4 regions of the Streptomyces sp. NPDC058045 genome follow, and region 4 is predicted to be linked to each of the others. Evidence: riboswitches for the same ligand, from Rfam matches in the RefSeq annotation. Region 4 holds a riboswitch; each other region holds the start of a gene.
The links. Region 4 has a riboswitch for cyclic di-AMP ahead of ACFVST_RS04865 (NlpC/P60 family protein). Riboswitches for the same ligand answer to the same signal wherever they lie in the genome.

Region 1 (4,379 bases), on a different contig from region 4:
GCGGGCGCTGCTGCACGAGTTGTGGTCGCGGCGGGCGGTGGCCGGGCCGGCCCTGGAGTACGCGGCGCGGGCGGCGGCCCCGGTGCCCGTCCCACCGTGGGGCCCCTGGCCCGCCTGGGACCCCCGCACCGCACCCCACCCCCACCTCAACCCGTACGCACACCCGTCTCCGCTCCCGTATCAGCACCCGTATCCCAATCCGTACGCGCAGCCGCCCGCCCCGCAGCGGTACCCGGGCGGTGCGGGAACGGGCGGTGCCTGAACGGGCTTTGCGCGGGCGGGTGTTGGGGGCGGGCGCAGGCCGGCGGCCCTGGCGTCGGGGGGGTGTCGCCAGGGCCGCCGGGGTGTGGGGTGTCAGGGGTTGATGCCCTTGTTCTGGAGCCAGCCCAGCGGGTCGATGGCTCCGGCGCCGCCGGGGTGGACCTCCAGGTGGAGGTGGGGGCCGGTGACGTTGCCGGTGGCGCCGACGCGGCCGATGGTGTCGCCGGTGGTGACCTTCTGCCCGGCGCTGACGTTCAGCGAGGACTGGTGGCAGTACCACAGCTCGGTGCCGTCATCGAGTTCGAGGACGGTGCGGTAGCCGTAGGCGCCGGCCCAGCCGGCCTCCTTGACGGTGGCGGTGTGGATGGCCTTGAGGGGGGTGCCGGTGGGGGCGGCGAAGTCGAGGCCGGTGTGGTGCCCGGAGGACCACATGGCGCCGGGGTCCCCGAAGTGCGAGGTGAGGGTGTAGGAGACGGCGGGGAGGCTGAAGCTCTTGGCGAGCTTGGCGAGGCGCTCCCGCTCCCGCTTCTTCGCGGCCTCCTCGGCGGCCTTCTTCTTCGCCGCCTCCTTCTTGGCCTTGATGTCGTCCGCGGCCTTCTTCTGCTGGCTGGCGGCCTCTTCGGCGGCCTTCTGCGCGGCGGCGTCCTGGGCGGCGGCAGCGGCGGCGGACGAGGCGTGGTCCTGCTGTTGCTCGGCCTGCTGGAGGATGCGGCTGCGCAGTGCCTCACCGGCGTCGGTGGTGCCGTCCTCGGTGTCGGTGGTGGTGAGCCCGGCGCCGGTGAGCGGTGCGGCCTGGGTGGTCGTCTCGTCGCCGGAGTCGTCGGAGATCAGGGAGCCGACGCCGGGCAGTGACTTGGCGTCGGGCAGGGAGTCGGTGACGGTCGACAGGTCCGGTACGGAGACGCTCACCGGGGGCTTGCCCTGCGCGGAGGCTATGCCGCCGGCGCCGACCGCGGCGATCACGCCGACGCCGAGGACGGTGGAGGAACGGGCCAGGCCGCCGCGCTGCTTGGCGACACGGTGCCGGCCGCGGACCGGGCGGACGGTGTCCTCGGTGGGGTTCCACTCCTGATAGTCGTCCTCGGCCTCGGGCTGCTCGGGGCCCGGGTAGGCGTCGAAGTAGGCGGTGCCGTGGCCTTCCGCCTCCCACTGGTCCTGGTAGGCGCCCTGGTGCTGGTAGGCGCCGCGGGGGGCGGGGACGGTGAAGGCGCGGGTGCTGCCGTAGGGGTCGAACCCGTCGGGGAAGGCGCCGTGGGGGTGGGGCGCGTAACGGGGCTCGGGGGCAGGGCGGTTGGACGCCACGGGGGCGTGCTCCTTTCCTTCCTTCTCGCCTACCGGGTTAGCTGACGGGTTCGGAGCAGGAAGGTCTCCTACCGGCTTCCTTCACACAGGCAGGGAAGGAGGCCGGATTCACCCCAAGTTGGTGGTTCCCCGGTTCCCTTGCGGGATTCGGCGCGTGCGCACGGAGCCGACGCTGGTGACGGCTGGGACGACCGCGCTGCGTTATCGAACGTTAATAGACGAGGGGGTTCGATTCCAAGCCGTTCCGGCTGATCGTTGACGGCGGGGCAGCGGACTTTTCGGGGCACCTGCGGGCGGATGCGGCCGAGTTGAACCGCGTTCCGCGAAGTGCGCGCTTCTGACGGGTGCTCAGTTCCGGTGCGCAGCGGCGTCGCACGGTCACCCCTGGTAACGCGGGCCTCGCCTGCGGCTCTTTCACCGCGGCCGGATGCCCTCCGGGCCGGTCCACGGGGTGATGGGGCGGCGTACCGCGAGTAGCGCCAGGTCGTCGGTGGACCCGTCGCCGGTGTAGCGGCGGACGTCTTCGACGAGGGTGGTGAGCATGGCGCCGGGGGTGCGGAAGACGCGGCCGGTGAGAAAGGTCACGGGATCGTAGAAGGTTCCGTGACGGTCGCGGGCCTCGGTGAGGCCGTCGGTGAAGAGGAGGAGGGTGGCGCCGGGCGGGAAGTCGGTCTCGGTGGACCGGTCGGGCCGGCCGCCGAGGTCGCCGAAGCCCAGCGGGAGCGCGGCCTCCGCGGGCGGCAGTTCGCGGAGTCTGCCGTCGACGGCGAGGAGCAGCGGGTCGGGGTGGCCGCGGTTGAGGAGCCGCAGCCGGGATTCGCCGTGCGGGATCTCGACGAGGACGGCGGTGGCGAAGCTCTCCAGGGCGGCGTCCCGGCCGGGGCCGGTGGCGGGTTCGTCGCCGTAGCGCAGGACGGCGTCCCGGCTGAGGGCCCGGTCGAGTCGGCGGGCGACGGCCTCCAGGGTGTTCTCCCATTCCGCGGCCTCCCGGAAGGCGCCGATGACGACGGCGACGGCGCCGACCGCGTCCATGCCCTTGCCGCGTACGTCGCCGAGGACGATGCGGATGCCGTGCGGCGTGTCCTGCACGGCGTAGAAGTCGCCGCCGATGAAGGCCTCCGCCTGGGCGGCCTCGTAGCGGGCGGCGATGTCGAGGCCGGCGAGGCGGGCCGGCGGTGCGGGCAGTACGGCGCGCTGTGCGGCTTCCGCGACCTGCCGTGAGGAGGCGAGCAGGGCGTCGCTGCGGCGTACTTCGCGGTTGATGAGGACGGCGAGCAGGCTGACGACGAGGAAGGTGGCGATCCCGCTGACGCCGCGGGTCTGGGCGATGTCGCCGACGTCGAGGCGGCGGACGATCATGATGGCGAGGGAGGCGAGTCCGATGAGCACGGTGCCGCGGAGCCGGTAGAAGGTGGCGGCGACGAGGGGCGGCGCCACCAGGACCGGCACCACGCTGTAGCGGACCGGCACCACGGCGACGACCAGGGCCGACACGGCGATCAGCAGCACCGGCAGGGCGCGGACGAAGTTCTGTTCGGTGAGGAGGCGGCTGGCCGTGTGGGGCACCGGGCCGGGCTGCCCGTTCTCGTCTGATATTGGCTGGCCCACCTGCGTCTCCCGCCGCCTCGCGCCCGCTGCGGCGCCCCGTACAGGTTCTCCCGCCGCGGCCGACCCGGCGACCCGTGCGGTCCGACCGGTCTACGGGGTCCGGCCGGGAACGCACCGAGGGGCCGGAACCATTTTCTGGTTCCGGCCCCTCGGCCTTCAGTAGCGGGGACAGGATTTGAACCTGCGACCTCTGGGTTATGAGCCCAGCGAGCTACCGAGCTGCTCCACCCCGCGTCGATGAGTTGAAGTGTACGCCATTCGCGGGGTGCCGCGCACATCGCGCCCGGCAGGTCACTTCCCGGGGCTGTCGTCGTGGGTGAGGGTCTCCCAGGCGACGAACAGGTCGTCGGTGCCGGCGGGCCGGGTCCTCCGGTTCAGTTTGTCGGTCTGCGGCAGCGACAGATGGAGCCGGTTCTCCAGGTGGTTGGCGTCGACCTCCAGGTCGGGGCCGAGGGTGCGTTCCACCTTGCCGCCGCAGAGCCAGCCGGGGGCGCGGGCGCCGAGCTGGTAGCGGGAGTGGAATTCCAGGGCGGCCTTCAGCCGGTCCTTCACCCCGGAGTACAGGTCGACGCCCTGGTGCCAGGCGGTCTCCGCGATATGCCCGGTGGCGGCGAGCGAGTAGCCGACGTGCATGAAGTTGCGGCAGGTCTCCTGCCCGAGGCCGTCGGCGTAGACGTTCTGCCCGAACCAGTAGGTGTCGATCTGCCGCGGGGTGCGGGAGCTGCTGCCGGGCACCGTCCTGGGGCTCTTCCCGTCGGAGGAGAGGTAGAAGTACGCGGGGACGCGGGACTTGAAGCGGGCGAGGGAGGTGTCGAAGGTGCGGTGGTCGTCGAGGAAGACGGCGATGGCGATGGCGGCGTCCGTCATGGCGAGGTCCCAATTGCCGTTGTAGTCGGGGACCTTCTTGTCGACCTCGGGCAGGTACGCGGTGCGCAGCATGGTCTCGAAGCGGTGCACCCGGGGCTCGGGCCAGCCGGCGCCGGTGTGGCGGACGATCTCCGCGGCGCGGGCCCAGGTGGAGCCGGCCCACGCGGTCTGGAGTCCGGCGTTGCCGTCGGTGTGCCGTTTCACCTCGGCGGACCAGGCGTCCATGATCTGCTCGGCTTTGGCGGCGTGCTGCCGGTCGCGGGTGATGTACCAGAGGAGGGCCTGGGTGTAGGCGGCGACGGCGTCCTGGCGTTCCTCCACGCAGCCGTGTCCGGGGCGGG
Region 2 (4,379 bases), on a different contig from region 4:
CTACAAACCCGTAGGTAACCGGTATCGTCGCAGGTCCGGCGCCATTGGGCCATAGCGGACCCGCTCACCGGAGAGGAACACCCTCGGGGCGCCGGGACGGGAGTGGGGCAGCGGTGGACGGCGGCGGGACGCGGCACGGCGGTGGCATGGACGCCGCCGGGTACGGCGGGCGCCGTGCCGAGGACCTGCTCCGGATGAACCGGCTGGCCCGCTCCGGCGGCAGCAAGGGACTCCTGGACTGGCTGGTCCGGCGCACCGGCGGCTGGGCCGCACTGCTCACCCCCGACGGCCGGGAACTCGCCCGGCATCCCCCGCACGACCGGGCCGAGGACGGGAAGGCGGCGGAACTGGCCGCGGCCGCCGCCCGCCGGCTCACCGACCGCGGACTGCGTTCCGTCTCCCTCGGCGGTGGCGGCCGCACCGCCTTCCTGCTGCCGCTGGACGCGGCCGCCGACCCGGACACCGGCGCCCCGCTGCTCGCCCTGGTGATCGGCACCCCGATACCGGCGGGGCTTCCCGTACTGCTGGCCGATCTCACCGTGCCGCTGGGACTGTGCTGGACCAGCGAGCGCGCCCAGGAGCAGCGGCACCGGGTCGAACTCGCCGAGGCCCGCAACCGCGAGGCCGTCCTGCACCTCCTGATGACCGGCCAACTCTCCGCCGCCCGCCGCATAGCGGGCGCCCTCCGCCCCCAACTCCCCGACCACGCCGCGCTGTACGTGGTGCGCTGCCCGCAGCCGCGGCGGGACGCGGTGATCGAGGTGTGCCGGCGGCTGTGGCAGGGCCGGGCCTGGGTGGTGCGCTGCCCCGTCTACTCCCACCATGTGATCGTCATCGCCCCCTCGCCGCCCGACCGGGCCGCGGAACCACTGGACGCGGAGATCACCGAGGAGGCCGCGGACTGCGTGGTCGGGGTCAGCCACCCGGTGCCGCTGGTCGACATCGCCACCGGCTACGCGCAGGCCTTCCACGCGCTGGCGGTCGCCGGTGAACAGGCCGGGCGGCGGGCCCGGTTCGGCAGCGGCGGCGATCCCGCGCTGCTCGTCGGGGCGGCCGGCTCGCGCTGGGCGGACGAGCTGCTGGCCCCGCTGCGCGACCATGTGCCGCGGCGTGGCCAGGACCCCGACGGGCAGGAGTTGGCGGCCACCCTCTCCTCGTGGCTGTCGTTCTCCTCCCGCGCGGTCCGCCAGCTGAAGATCCACCGCAACACACTGGCGGTACGGCTGCGGCTGGTGGAGGAGCTGGTCGGGCTGGACCTGGCGCGGCTCGGCGACCAGGCGGCGCTGGCCCTCGCCCTCCGGATCCGCGCCACCCCGGGCAGACCCCACCCCGCCACCGCCGGCGACGGGCCCGCGCCGGTCCTGGACGATCTGCTGGCCCGCCCCGAGTTCGCCGCCTGGGCCGCGGAGGAACTGCGGCCGCTCGACGAGCCCGCCGGGGCCGCACTGGCCGCCACCCTGCACTCCTGGCTCCGCCACAGTGCCCATCTGCCGTCCACCGCCGCCGAGTTGGGCATCTCCGTGCCCGGCGCCCGCAAGCGCCTCACCCGGCTGGAGGCGCTGCTGGAACGCTCGCTGCTGCACAGTCCGAGCGCCCGCCACGACCTGTGGCTGGCCTGCCGGGCCCTCGATCTCGCCCGCCCCGCCACCGGCCGGACCGCGCCCCCGGGACCCTGACGACGATCGGCGCCCCCTTCACCGCCGCGTGTGCCGCGGTGGGAAGGGGGCGCCGGTCGGGCGAGGGGACGCCGGTTACTGCCGTCAACGGGCCTGTCAGTAGGGGCCGTTGACGTTGTCGATGGAGCCGTAGCGGTCGGCGGCGTAGTTGCACGCGGCCACGATGTTGGCCACCGGGTCGTAGCTGTTCAGGGAGGTGCCCGGCACGTGGTACGCCTGGAAGGTCGGGTCGATCACCTGGAGCAGGCCCTTGGAGGGCGTGCCCTTCGCGGCGTTGGAGTCCCAGTTGTTGATCGCCATCGGATTACCGGCGGACTCGCGGATGATATTGCGGTAAATGCCGTTGTAGGAACCGGGAATGCCATGCTGCGCCATGACATCCAGGGATTCCCGGATCCAGCCGTCGAGGTTGTTGCTGTAGGTCTTCGCGGCAGCGGTGACGACCTTGCTCTTCGTGGCGGTGCGCGGGGCGCGCCGTTCGGAGCGGTTGGCGCGGTTCTTGGCGGCGGAACGCTCGGCCTTCGCGGAGCTTTCGGCCTTCTTCGGGGCGGACTTTCCGGCGCTGGGCGCGGCGGCCTTCCCACCGATCGTCAGCTTGAGTCCGGGGTGAATGAGGTTCGGATTTCCGCCGACCGCACGGCGGTTGTCCTCGTACAGCTTGTGCCAGCCGCCGCGTACCGAGTGCTTGTGGGCGATCTTCGAAAGCGAATCGCCGTGCACCACCGCGTAGATGGTGCCGGCGGACTTCGCCGCGGCGGTGTGGGCCGCGGTGTGCTTGACGCTGACCTGCGGTGCGGACGGGGTGGCGGATGCCGTGTCGACGGTGACCAGCGGCAGGACGAGTGCGGCACCACCGGTGCCGGCGACGGCCAGGGTGCGCTTCAGCGAACGGATCCCGGCACGGCGGTGCTTACCCTTTGCGGGCATGGCGAATTCCTCTCCGGCGCCTGCGAGGTGAGCTGTCGGGTTCGGGCTGGAGATGCCCGGCCGTATGGACGCACACGGCTTCACCCCAAGCCGTTCCGCAATAGAACGGCGACTTACCTGGTTCCCCCGCTCCTGCCCGTAAGTGATCGGTTACGGATTCCGGTCGGCGGCAGGATTAGGCGTTCCGTCCGGAGTTCCGTGACCGTAAGCGAGACCGATCCGGGCGAACAAGTCCTGAATTCGCAGCACAATGCGCGGCAATGATCCAAAAAGGAAAGATCGCTTTTTCCACTTCCGGGCACTTGCTTCAACTTTGCATCCGGGAAAGGAAGATGACGGCCCGCCGATTCCACCACCCCTCGACCACCGCCCACTCCCCCGTGACCCATCTCACGACCCCGACCAACACCGCGCATCACCCAACAACGGCCATGAGCCCACAAGTTACCCGGATAACCCAGACTGCACACTTACCCCATCAATGCCCTAAAACGCCCATACAACGCATAGCCTGACATGGCACATGTAATCGCACGCAACGGGGCCGCGTCCCCGAAGCCGCCCTGCCGGTACGGGTGTTCATGTAGGCCGCACCGGGAGCAAAAACCCGTTGCGCCCCTCCCGGGCAGGGAGGGGCGCAACGGTTACGGATGCCGGATACGGAGTCCGGATGCCGGGCCGGTCAGGCGGCCGCTTCGGCCTTTTCGGTGATGTGGCGCAGGACCTCGGTGAGGCCGGTCACCACCTCGGCGTCGTCGCCGGGGTGGAGTTCGGCGAAGCGGGTCACCGAGCCGGGGATGGACAGCTTGGCGCCCTCCAGCACATGCGCACCGGCCACCCCCAGCGACTTGCGGGCGTCGTCCTGCGCCCACACCCCGCCGTACTGGCCGAAGGCGGTGCCGACGACGGCGGCCGGGAGACCGCTGAGGGCGCCGGCGCCGAAGGGGCGGGACAGCCAGTCGATGGCGTTCTTGAGCACGGCGGGCATGGTGCCGTTGTACTCGGGGGTGAAGAGCAGGACGGCGTCGGCCCGACCGGCGGCCTCACGCAGCTTGGCGGCGGCGGCCGGGACGCTGCCCTCGATGTCGATGTCCTCGTTGTAGAAGGGCAGTTCGGCCAGGCCCTCGTAGAGGGAGATGTCGACGCCCTCGGGCGCGTTCTTGACGGCGGTCTCGGCGAACTGGCGGTTGTGGGAGCCGGCGCGGAGGCTGCCGACGAGCGCGAGGATGCGTATGGACATGGGGGGACTCCTGAAGGCAAGGGCGTCATCGATACGCGCGGGGGCGTCCGAGGACGGATCGGTGGGTAGGGCGGTAGGGCGGTGGAGCGTGCGGATAAGGGGACTGCGGTACGACGGGCGGGCCGTCCCCGGGGCGACGGCTACCAACCGGACCGAGGTCCGTTTAAAGTTGTAGCACCTATCCGGACCACGGTCCACTTAATCCCGGAAAGACGTTACGCTGGGTTCATGACCGGCCTCCCACCGCCCCCGCCCGGGTCCGGCGCCGCACCGTCCGGCCTCCCCGTGATCCCGCCCGGCGGCGAGAGCCCGTTGCGCGCGGACGCCGCCCGCAACCGCAGCCGCCTGCTGGAGGCCGCGTCCCGACTGGTCACGGAACACGGCGCCGCCCAGCTCACCATGGACGCCGTGGCCACCGCGGCCTGCGTCGGCAAGGGCACCCTCTTCCGCCGCTTCGGCGACCGCACCGGCCTGCTGCTCGCCCTCCTCGACCACCGCGAGATCCAGCTCCAGACCGCCTTCCTCACCGGCCCGCC
Region 3 (4,379 bases), on a different contig from region 4:
GATCAAGCTCATCCCGCCGCTGGTGCTCACCGAGCAGGACGTGGACCGCTTCGTCGCCGCCTTCACCGCGGTGATGGACGACGCCCACGGGAGTGGCCTGATGTGGGACTTCGGCAGGACACTGGTGACCCAGGCCATCGCCCACCGCTGAGCGGACCCAAGCTCTTTTGCCTCTCGGGCAAGTTATTTGCCTGGGAGGCATTGCTCTGGCTCAATCGAACTATGAGCGCATCCGATCCGGAGCCGCCCGGCCCCGCAGCCCCGGAGCCGACCGGTCCCACCGCAGCCGAACTGACCGCCGTAGCACCCCAGTTGCGCGAGCTGCGCCGCCGCGCCGGACTCACCCTGGAGGCCGCCGCCCGCGACGCCGGACTCTCGCCCGCCCACCTCTCCCGGCTGGAGACCGGCCGCCGTCAGCCCTCCCTGCCGATGCTCCTCGCCCTGGCCCGGGTCTACGCCACCACCGTGGCCGACCTCCTCGGCGAGACACCCGCCGACCCCCGCTCGGTGATCCGCTCCGCCGACATGGAGCCGAACACCGCGGGCGGCTGGACCTACCTCCAGGCCAGTGCGCCCGGCCGCGCCATGCAGGCCTTGCGGGTACGGGTGCCGTACGGCAGCCAGGGCGACATCGTGCGAGTGCACCCGGGGGAGGAGTGGCTGTACGTACTGCGCGGGCGGCTGCGGCTCAGGCTGGGCGACAGCACCCGCCTCCTCGGGCCGGGCGACAGCGCCCACTTCGACTCGCTCACCCCGCACCGGATCGCCGCCGCCGACGAGGACGGCCTCGAACTGCTCTTCCTGCACACGCTGTTGCAGAGCCCGGCCGCCGCACTCTGCCTCGGCCCGGCCGCCGGCCACACCGCCCCGGGAGGCACCCCGTGAACCCACCGGTCCACCCGGAGGACGACCCCACCCCCCAGGCCCCGGTGCGGCGGATGGTTCCCGAGGACAAACTGCCCCGCTCCATCTGGATCCGGCTGGTGGTGTACGTGGTCGTGGTGCACGGCCTGGCGGCGTTCCTGTACCTGCTCTTCAAGCTGGGCGCGGAGTCCGGATAGCGGTAGGTGTGGGCGGTCAGTCCAGCAGCCGGGCGCGCAACCGCTCCCGCACCTCGGCGGTCAGCCCCAGGCCCTCGGTGAGATAGGCCTCGGTCCCGCCCCAGGTGGACTCGATGGTGTCGAAGGCCGCCGCCAGATACTCGGCGCGGGCGTCGAAGAGCGGGCTGAGCAGCTCCATCACCTCGTCGGAGGTGCCGCCCGGGGCGTTGCCGGCGCGGTGCACCCGGTACCGGCGGTGCCGCGCGTTGGACTCCAGGTAGTCGGCCTCGACCGCGTCCCGTTCCACACCCACCGCGAGCAGGGTGACGGCGACGGTCACCCCGGCCCGGTCCTTGCCGGCCGCGCAGTGCATCAGCGCCGGCACACTGTCCTCGGCGAGCGACCGCAGCACCCGCCCCAACTCGTCGGTGCGGTCGGTGATCAGCACCCGGTACGAGTCGATCATGCGCTGGGCGGCGCGGCCCTCGGCGAGCAGGGCACGGAGCTGGTCCAGGTCGCCGTGGCGCACCATCTTCCAGAACTCGGCGCCGTCCGCGGGGTCGTTGAGCGGAATGCTCACATTGCGTACGCCGTCGATCTCCACATCCAGACCGTCCAGGGCGCGGTCGGCGGAATTACGGAAATCGAAGACGGTGTGCAGTCCCAGGGTGCGCAGGAATTCGGTGTCCGCCTTGGTGGCGTGCGCGAGATGGCCGCTGCGGAAGAGCCGTCCCGGGTGCACCTGCCGGCCGTCGGTGGTGGGCAGCCCGCCCACATCGCGGAAATTGCGCACACCGTCAAGTCGGGGTTCGGTCGAGGGGACCTGCTGCGTCACGTGGGCTCCTCCCGTTCGGCCACCGGCTCCGCTCGCCGATGGGCACGAAGTCCCGACCCTACGGCATGGGGCGGCGGTACAGCATGGGTCGCACATCATGGGCTGCGAGTCGATCTGTTCCGGTCTGCCGTATATAAGGCCATATAGAGGCGCGTTGAGGAAACCGGGCGATTGCCATCACATCGGAAGTGTCACCACTCGCCCCAAGTCGCCCTGGAATGCCGGGTTATGAGGCGCGAGAGGGTGAGCAGGATCATAGTGGTGACGGTGGGTGGTGGTGGCCGGAAGGGAGGCGGGTGGGTAAGAGGGCGGGAAGTGGCGGGCGTTGAGAACGTTCCCGCAATTCCGGAAGATCAACGGTCCACGGAGCGTGACCGCATTCTCCGTAAAGGATCTGGGAAAAGCATTCCGCCCGCGCATTCCGTGCTTGTCGCCGCCACGTGCATTCGCCTACGGTCGCGCTCACTCCGGACGGACGCCGAATCCTGCCACCGTCCGGAATCCAACCGACCCACTGCCGGCAGGAGCGGGGGACCCGACAGGTACCACGCCGTCCCGGACGGCTAGGGGTGAAGCCGCTACGAGAAGGCGGCCGGGCATCTCCAGTCCGAACCCGACAGCTCACCTCGCAGGCGCCGGAGAGGACCCGCCATGCCCGCGAAGGGTAGACACCGCCGTACCCGCACGACCTTCCTGTCCCGCTCGCTGACCGTGGCCGGTACCGGGGGCGCCGCGCTCGCGCTGCCGCTGCTGGGTGCCCCCGCGGCGCACGCCGCCCCCGGCCAGTCCGCCAAGCCCGCCCAGGCCCCGGCGCAGACCCGGGCCGCGACGGGGACCGCGTCCGCCGCCACCTACACCGTGCAGGCCGGGGACTGCCTGGCGCGGATCGCGAAGGCGCAGCAAGTCGACGGCGGCTGGCGGCAGTTGTACCGGGACAACCGCGGCGCCATCGGCTCGGACCCGTCGCTGATCCACCCCGGTCTCCGACTCACCCTCGGCAAGCCCGGCGCGGCGAAGGCCGCACCCGAGACCGCCGCCGAGACCGCACCCCGGAGTGCCGCCCCCAAGGCCGCCGCCCCCAAGCCCGCCGCCGCGTCCGCCTCCGCCGGCGGTTATGCGCTGCCCGTGGCCGGTGCCACCGTCGGCACCCCGTACCACCAGGCCGGCGGGATGTGGTCCAGCGGCTACCACACCGGTACCGACTTCGTGGTGCCCACCGGCACCGGGGTGCGCGCCGTCGCCGCGGGCACCGTCGTCTCCGCCGGGTGGGGCGGCGCCTACGGCAACCAGGTCGTCGTCCGGCACGACGACGGCAGGTACTCGCAGTACGCGCATCTGTCCCAACTGGCCGTCGCCGCAGGGCAACAGGTGTCCGGCGGGACGCCGATCGGGCTCTCCGGCGCCACCGGCAACGTCACCGGACCGCATCTGCACTTCGAGATCCGCACCGGCCCGGACTACGGCTCCGATGTCGACCCGGTCGCCTATCTGCGCTCGCACGGCCTGACCATCTGATCCCGGGCACGGCGGACGGCCGGGTGGCGTATCTCACCCACCGTCAACGCCTGGCTACGGTGGCGTAGGTCACTGGTCGCGGTGAAGGATGTCGTCACGTGGCAGAGCCGACATCCTTCACCAGTGACGCGATCCGGTCCTTCGCTGCCCTCGGCGACAGCTTCACGGAGGGCGTCGGGGACCCGGGCCGCGACGGGCACTTCGTCGGCTGGGCCGACCGCCTCGCCGTCCTCCTCGACGACCGCGTGCCCGAACACAGCTTCCGCTACGCCAACCTCGCCGTACGCGGCAAACTCCTCGACCAGATCGTCGCCGACCAGGTGCCGCGGGCCCGGGAACTCGCCCCCGACCTGGTGACGTTCTGCGCCGGCGGCAACGACATCATCCGCCCCGGCACCGACCCGGACGACGTGGCCGAACGCTTCGAGCGCGCGGTGGCCGACCTCAGTTCCGCAGTCGGCACCGTGATGGTCACCACCGGCTTCGACACCCGCGATGTGCCCGTGCTCAAGCGGCTCCGCGGCAAGATCGCCACCTACAACGGGCATGTCCGCGCCGTCGCCGACCGCTACGGCTGCCCGGTGCTCGACCTGTGGTCCCTCAAGACCGTCCAGGACCGCCGCGCCTGGGACGGCGACCGGCTGCACCTCTCACCCGAGGGCCACACCCGGGTCGCCCTCCGCGCCGCGCAGGTCCTCGGCCTGGAGGTGCCCGCCGACCCGGACCAGCCGTGGCCCCCGGAACCGCCGCGCGGCACCCTCGACCTGCGGCGCGACGACATCCACTGGGCCCGCGAGTACCTGGTGCCCTGGATCGGACGCCGCCTCCGCGGCGAATCCTCCGGCGACCACATCGAGGCCAAACGCCCGGACCTGCTGCCGATCCAGGACACGGAGTAGGTACCGAGCAGGTACGGCGGGCCTGGGTCGTGTCCGGCGGAACATATGGCTTTCTGGCGGGTCGGTCGCTGGCCGGTGTCGACTCGGCCC
Region 4 (4,379 bases):
GCGCCGTTGTACCGGTCGGTGGCGGCCTCCGCCTGCTGGTAGAGCTTCGCCACTCTGGCCCGGACCTGCGCGGGGGAGGGGGCGGGTGCGGCGTGCACGGTGCCGTCCAGCGCGGTCGCGGTCGCCGCACCCGCCAGGGCGAGAGCGGCGGCGGTACGGCCGCGGCGGCCGGCGAGGAGCCGCCGGCCGGACTTTCTGTGCGCTGCCAAAGGGGCCACGTCCTTTCACTGCCTGCGCCGCCGCACCTCGACGGCATCCGGCGAAGGACGCTAGCCGCGAGCGTGACCGGTTCGTGACCCGCTGTACGCAAGTGACCGTACGGGAGCGGGTGTTGGCGGAAAGTGACGATCCGGGTGGGAGCGGAATCTCGCATTCCAATCAGGCTCCGACGGAACCGGCGATCCCCGGCCCCCGCCGCCTCCGCCGTGCTAACGGCCGCCCCACCGCCGTGCCTTACGCAGACCGGAAAGCACCCCCGGCCCGATGACCTGCCGGTACCCCCGGGCTAGGCTCCCGGCATGGACGTACTCCTCCATCTCTTCGTCGGGCTGCACATCATCGGTATCGCCTCGCTGCTGGGCGGCTTCCTCACCCAGATGAAGGCGATGGGCCAGGGGGCCGCCCGCTTCGTCCCGGCGATGCTGCACGGCGCGCTCACCATGCTGGTCACGGGGATAGCCCTGGTCGGCATCAACGAGTCCCAGCGCTACGGCCTCGACCACGTCAAGATCGGCCTGAAGCTGCTGATCCTCATCGTCATCCTGGGCCTGGTCTATGTGAAGCGCGACGAGGAGACGGTGGACAAGCGGCTGTTCGGCCTGGTCGGCCTGCTCACCACGGCGAACGTCTTCATCGCCGTGCTGTGGACCTGACCCCGCCCGCCCGCGCGGACGGGGTCACCCGTACCGCGGTTCAGGCGGGCCGCACCACGCTGTGGATCGGCATGTAGTAGATCGACTCGGTGCGGACGTTCGCCCCGGGCTTCGGCGCGTGGATCATGTTGCCGCCGCCGACGTAGATCCCGACATGGCTGATGTCGTTGTAGAAGAAGACCAGGTCGCCCGGCTTGGCGTTGTCCACCGAGACCGTGGTGCCGACCTTGACCTGGTCCCAGGTGGTGCGGGGCAGGGTGATACCGGCCGCCCGCCACGCGGCCTGGGTGAAGCCCGAGCAGTCGTAGGCGTTGGGGCCGGTGGCGCCCCACACATAGGGCTTGCCGATCTGGGCGCGGGCGAACGCCAGTACCTTCGCCGCCTTGGTCGCGTAGTCGCCGGACGAGCCACCGGAACCGGCGCCCGAACCGCCGGAGCCACCGGAACCGCCGCCGGTGTCCGAGCCCGAACCGCCAGAACCGCCGCCGCCCTCCTCCCGCTTCTTGCGTTCCTCCTCCTCGCGGCGCTTCTTCTCGGCGGCCTCCTTGCGGGCCTTCTCCTCCGCCTTGCGCCTGGCCTCTTCCTGCTTCTTCCGCTCGATCTCCGCGAGCCGCGCCTTCTCCTCGGCGGTCAGCTTCGACAGCAGCTTCCGCGCCGAACCCAGCTTCTGCTGCACGGTCTGCTTGGAATCGCGCAGCTCCTGCTGCGACTCGGTCAGCTTCGCCAGGCTCTTCGTCGCCTCGCGCCGCTTCTTCGCCGTCGCGACCTGCTCCTTCTGGTAGTCGTCGACGGCGCTCTTCTGGCGCGAGGTGAGCCGCTTCATCAGATGGCTCTGGTCGAAGTACTGGTCCGGGTCGTCCGCCAGCATCAGCGTCGCGGTGTCCGAGACACCGCCGGTGCGGTACTGGGCGGCGGCGAACGAACCCAGCTCCGTACGCGCCGTGTTGAGCTGCTCGGTGCGCGCGGCGACCTGGTCGAGCAGCTTGTCCGCGGCCTTGCGCTGCTCCGCGGTGCGGACCTTCGCCGCGTTGTACTTCTCGGTGGCGACACCCGCGTCGTGGTACAGGCCGTCGACCTTCTTCTGCACCTCCTCCAGGCTGGGCTTGGGCTTCTCGGGCGCGGCCTGCGCGCTCTGCGAGAGCAGTGCCACCGAGGTGAGGGCGGCGGTGGTGATACCCAGCGCCGGGGAGGTGCGCATCCCGGCGATACGAGTGCCTGTGTTCCGCGGCTTGCGGTGCGACGCCAAGGCCGGCGACTCCTTCCGTGGACCGCCTACCGGGTTAGCTGTCGGGTTCGGGCTGGAACGGAAGGTCGCCCTACGGCCCGGTGGGACCGATTCACCCCAAGGTCGTGTGGGTCCCCGGCTCCGGCTGCCTCGGGGGCGCACCGGACTCGGCGGGGGCCGCCCGTGCCGGCGTCGGTTCGCCGACGGGGATACGGGCCGCCCGTGCCGGGCACGCTAGCCAACTCGCGTGGTGGATGTGAAGGTTGGTGTTCCATTTGTCCGATACATTTCCGTGACTTTCGCGCTGGGTGAAGGGCCGAACGCGCTCGGTGTTCGAAGTGCGGGCGTGTCGTGGGGGCGGGGTGAGCGATTAACGGTCGCCGGGACGGGGCAGCCGCTTCCGCGGGCGGGCAGTCGTCAACTGGCCCGTGCGGTAAGGGGATTGATGTGCGTCACGTCACATGGCGCGGGAGCGGTCCGGGCAAGGCGGCACGGGTTGTCAGTGGGGCGGCCTAGACTCGGGAGGCGATGAGCAGCAGCCTCTTTGACGACAGTTTCCTCCAGGGCCTCCAGGGCGGACACGAGCCGCCGCACGCCGCCGAGGAGCCCCCGCCCCCGCCGGAGCACGAGGAGCACGAAGCCCCGGAGGAGATCCCGCACGACCTCTTCCAGGGCCGCTTCGACGCACCGCCCGCCCAGGACGCGTACTACCGCAACGGTGCCCCGCGCCCCGCCCTGGACGCCGCGGCACTGCTCGACGGGCTCAACGAGAACCAGCGCGCCGCCGTCGCGCACCAGGGCTCCCCGCTGCTCATCGTCGCGGGCGCCGGCTCCGGCAAGACCCGGGTGCTCACCCACCGCATCGCCCACCTCCTCGCCGAGCGCGGTGCGCACCCCGGCCAGATCCTCGCCATCACCTTCACCAACAAGGCGGCGGGCGAGATGAAGGAGCGCGTCGAGGAGCTGGTCGGCCCCCGCGCCGGCGCGATGTGGGTGATGACCTTCCACAGCGCCTGCGTCCGCATCCTGCGCCGCGAGTCCAAGAAGCTCGGCTTCACCTCCTCGTTCTCCATCTACGACGCGGCCGACTCCAAGCGCCTGATGGCCCTGGTCTGCCGCGACCTGGACCTCGACCCGAAGAAGTTCCCGCCGAAGTCCTTCAGCGCCAAGGTCTCCAACCTCAAGAACGAGCTGATCGACGAGGAGGACTTCGCGGCACAGGCGGCGGACGGATTTGAGAAGACGCTCGCGCAGGCCTACGCGATGTACCAGTCCCGCCTCCGCGAGGCCAACGCGCTGGACTTCGACGACCTGATCATGACCACCGTCAATCTGCTGCGCGCCTTCCCCGATGTCGCCGAGCACTACCGCCGCCGCTTCCGCCACGTCCTCGTGGACGAGTACCAGGACACCAACCACGCCCAGTACGCCCTGGTGCGCGAGCTGGTCGGGCCGTCCGCCGGGGCGCGCGACGAGGACACCCCGCCGAGCCCCGAGGACCTGCCGCCCGCCGAGCTGTGCGTCGTCGGCGACGCCGACCAGTCCATCTACGCCTTCCGCGGCGCCACCATCCGCAACATCCTCCAGTTCGAGGAGGACTACCCCAACGCCACCACCATCCTGCTGGAACAGAACTACCGCTCCAGCCAGACCATCCTCAGCGCCGCCAACGCCGTCATCGAACGCAACGAGAACCGCCGCCCCAAGAACCTCTGGACCCAGGCCGGCGACGGCGCCCGTATCACCGGATATGTCGCGGACACCGAGCACGACGAGGCGCAGTTCGTCGCCGAGGAGATCGACCGCCTCACCGACGCGGGCAAGGCCCAGGCCGGTGATGTCGCCGTCTTCTACCGCACCAACGCCCAGTCCCGGGTCTTCGAAGAGATCTTCATCCGCGTCGGTCTGCCCTACAAGGTCGTCGGCGGCGTCCGCTTCTACGAGCGCAAGGAAGTCCGCGACGTCCTCGCCTACCTCCGCGTCCTCGCCAACCCGGAGGACGCGGTCCCGCTGCGCCGCATCCTCAACGTCCCCAAGCGCGGCATAGGCGACCGTGCCGAGGCGATGATCGACGCGCTCGCCCAGCGGGAGAAGATCAGCTTCCCGCAGGCCCTGCGCCGGGTGGACGAGGCCTACGGCATGGCCGCCCGCTCCGCCAACGCGGTCAAGCGCTTCAACACCCTCATGGAGGACCTGCGCACCGTCGTCGAATCCGGCGCCGGCCCCGCCACCGTCCTCGAAGCCATACTGGAACGCACCGGCTACCTCGCCGAGTTGCAGGC

Region 1: it holds a riboswitch for cyclic di-AMP, as region 4 does, so the genes downstream of both, ACFVST_RS24695 (M23 family metallopeptidase) here and ACFVST_RS04865 (NlpC/P60 family protein) in region 4, are expected to answer to the same signal.
Region 2: it holds a riboswitch for cyclic di-AMP, as region 4 does, so the genes downstream of both, ACFVST_RS15995 (transglycosylase SLT domain-containing protein) here and ACFVST_RS04865 (NlpC/P60 family protein) in region 4, are expected to answer to the same signal.
Region 3: it holds a riboswitch for cyclic di-AMP, as region 4 does, so the genes downstream of both, ACFVST_RS01195 (M23 family metallopeptidase) here and ACFVST_RS04865 (NlpC/P60 family protein) in region 4, are expected to answer to the same signal.

What each region holds. Positions count from the first base shown of each region.
Region 1 is NZ_JBHVRR010000053.1:17,782-22,160, forward strand. Features, by position in the region: gene ACFVST_RS24690 (PrsW family intramembrane metalloprotease) at 1-262, shown strand, start outside; gene ACFVST_RS24695 (M23 family metallopeptidase) at 355-1,563, opposite strand; cyclic di-AMP (ydaO/yuaA leader) riboswitch at 1,575-1,726, opposite strand; gene ACFVST_RS24700 (PP2C family protein-serine/threonine phosphatase) at 1,978-3,171, opposite strand; tRNA gene ACFVST_RS24705 (tRNA-Met) at 3,332-3,405, opposite strand; gene ACFVST_RS24710 (alginate lyase family protein) at 3,463-4,379, opposite strand, start outside.
Region 2 is NZ_JBHVRR010000022.1:71,956-76,334, forward strand. Features, by position in the region: gene ACFVST_RS15990 (helix-turn-helix domain-containing protein) at 147-1,676, shown strand; gene ACFVST_RS15995 (transglycosylase SLT domain-containing protein) at 1,773-2,603, opposite strand; cyclic di-AMP (ydaO/yuaA leader) riboswitch at 2,608-2,762, opposite strand; gene ACFVST_RS16000 (NAD(P)H-dependent oxidoreductase) at 3,286-3,843, opposite strand; gene ACFVST_RS16005 (TetR/AcrR family transcriptional regulator) at 4,072-4,379, shown strand, end outside.
Region 3 is NZ_JBHVRR010000001.1:250,574-254,952, reverse strand. Features, by position in the region: gene ACFVST_RS01215 (aspartate aminotransferase family protein) at 1-151, shown strand, start outside; gene ACFVST_RS01210 (helix-turn-helix domain-containing protein) at 223-885, shown strand; gene ACFVST_RS01205 (DUF6126 family protein) at 882-1,061, shown strand; gene ACFVST_RS01200 (tyrosine-protein phosphatase) at 1,078-1,875, opposite strand; cyclic di-AMP (ydaO/yuaA leader) riboswitch at 2,342-2,523, shown strand; gene ACFVST_RS01195 (M23 family metallopeptidase) at 2,527-3,390, shown strand; gene ACFVST_RS01190 (SGNH/GDSL hydrolase family protein) at 3,489-4,289, shown strand.
Region 4 is NZ_JBHVRR010000004.1:194,216-198,594, forward strand. Features, by position in the region: gene ACFVST_RS04855 (NlpC/P60 family protein) at 1-209, opposite strand, end outside; gene ACFVST_RS04860 (hypothetical protein) at 519-872, shown strand; gene ACFVST_RS04865 (NlpC/P60 family protein) at 913-2,118, opposite strand; cyclic di-AMP (ydaO/yuaA leader) riboswitch at 2,126-2,280, opposite strand; gene pcrA (DNA helicase PcrA) at 2,626-4,379, shown strand, end outside.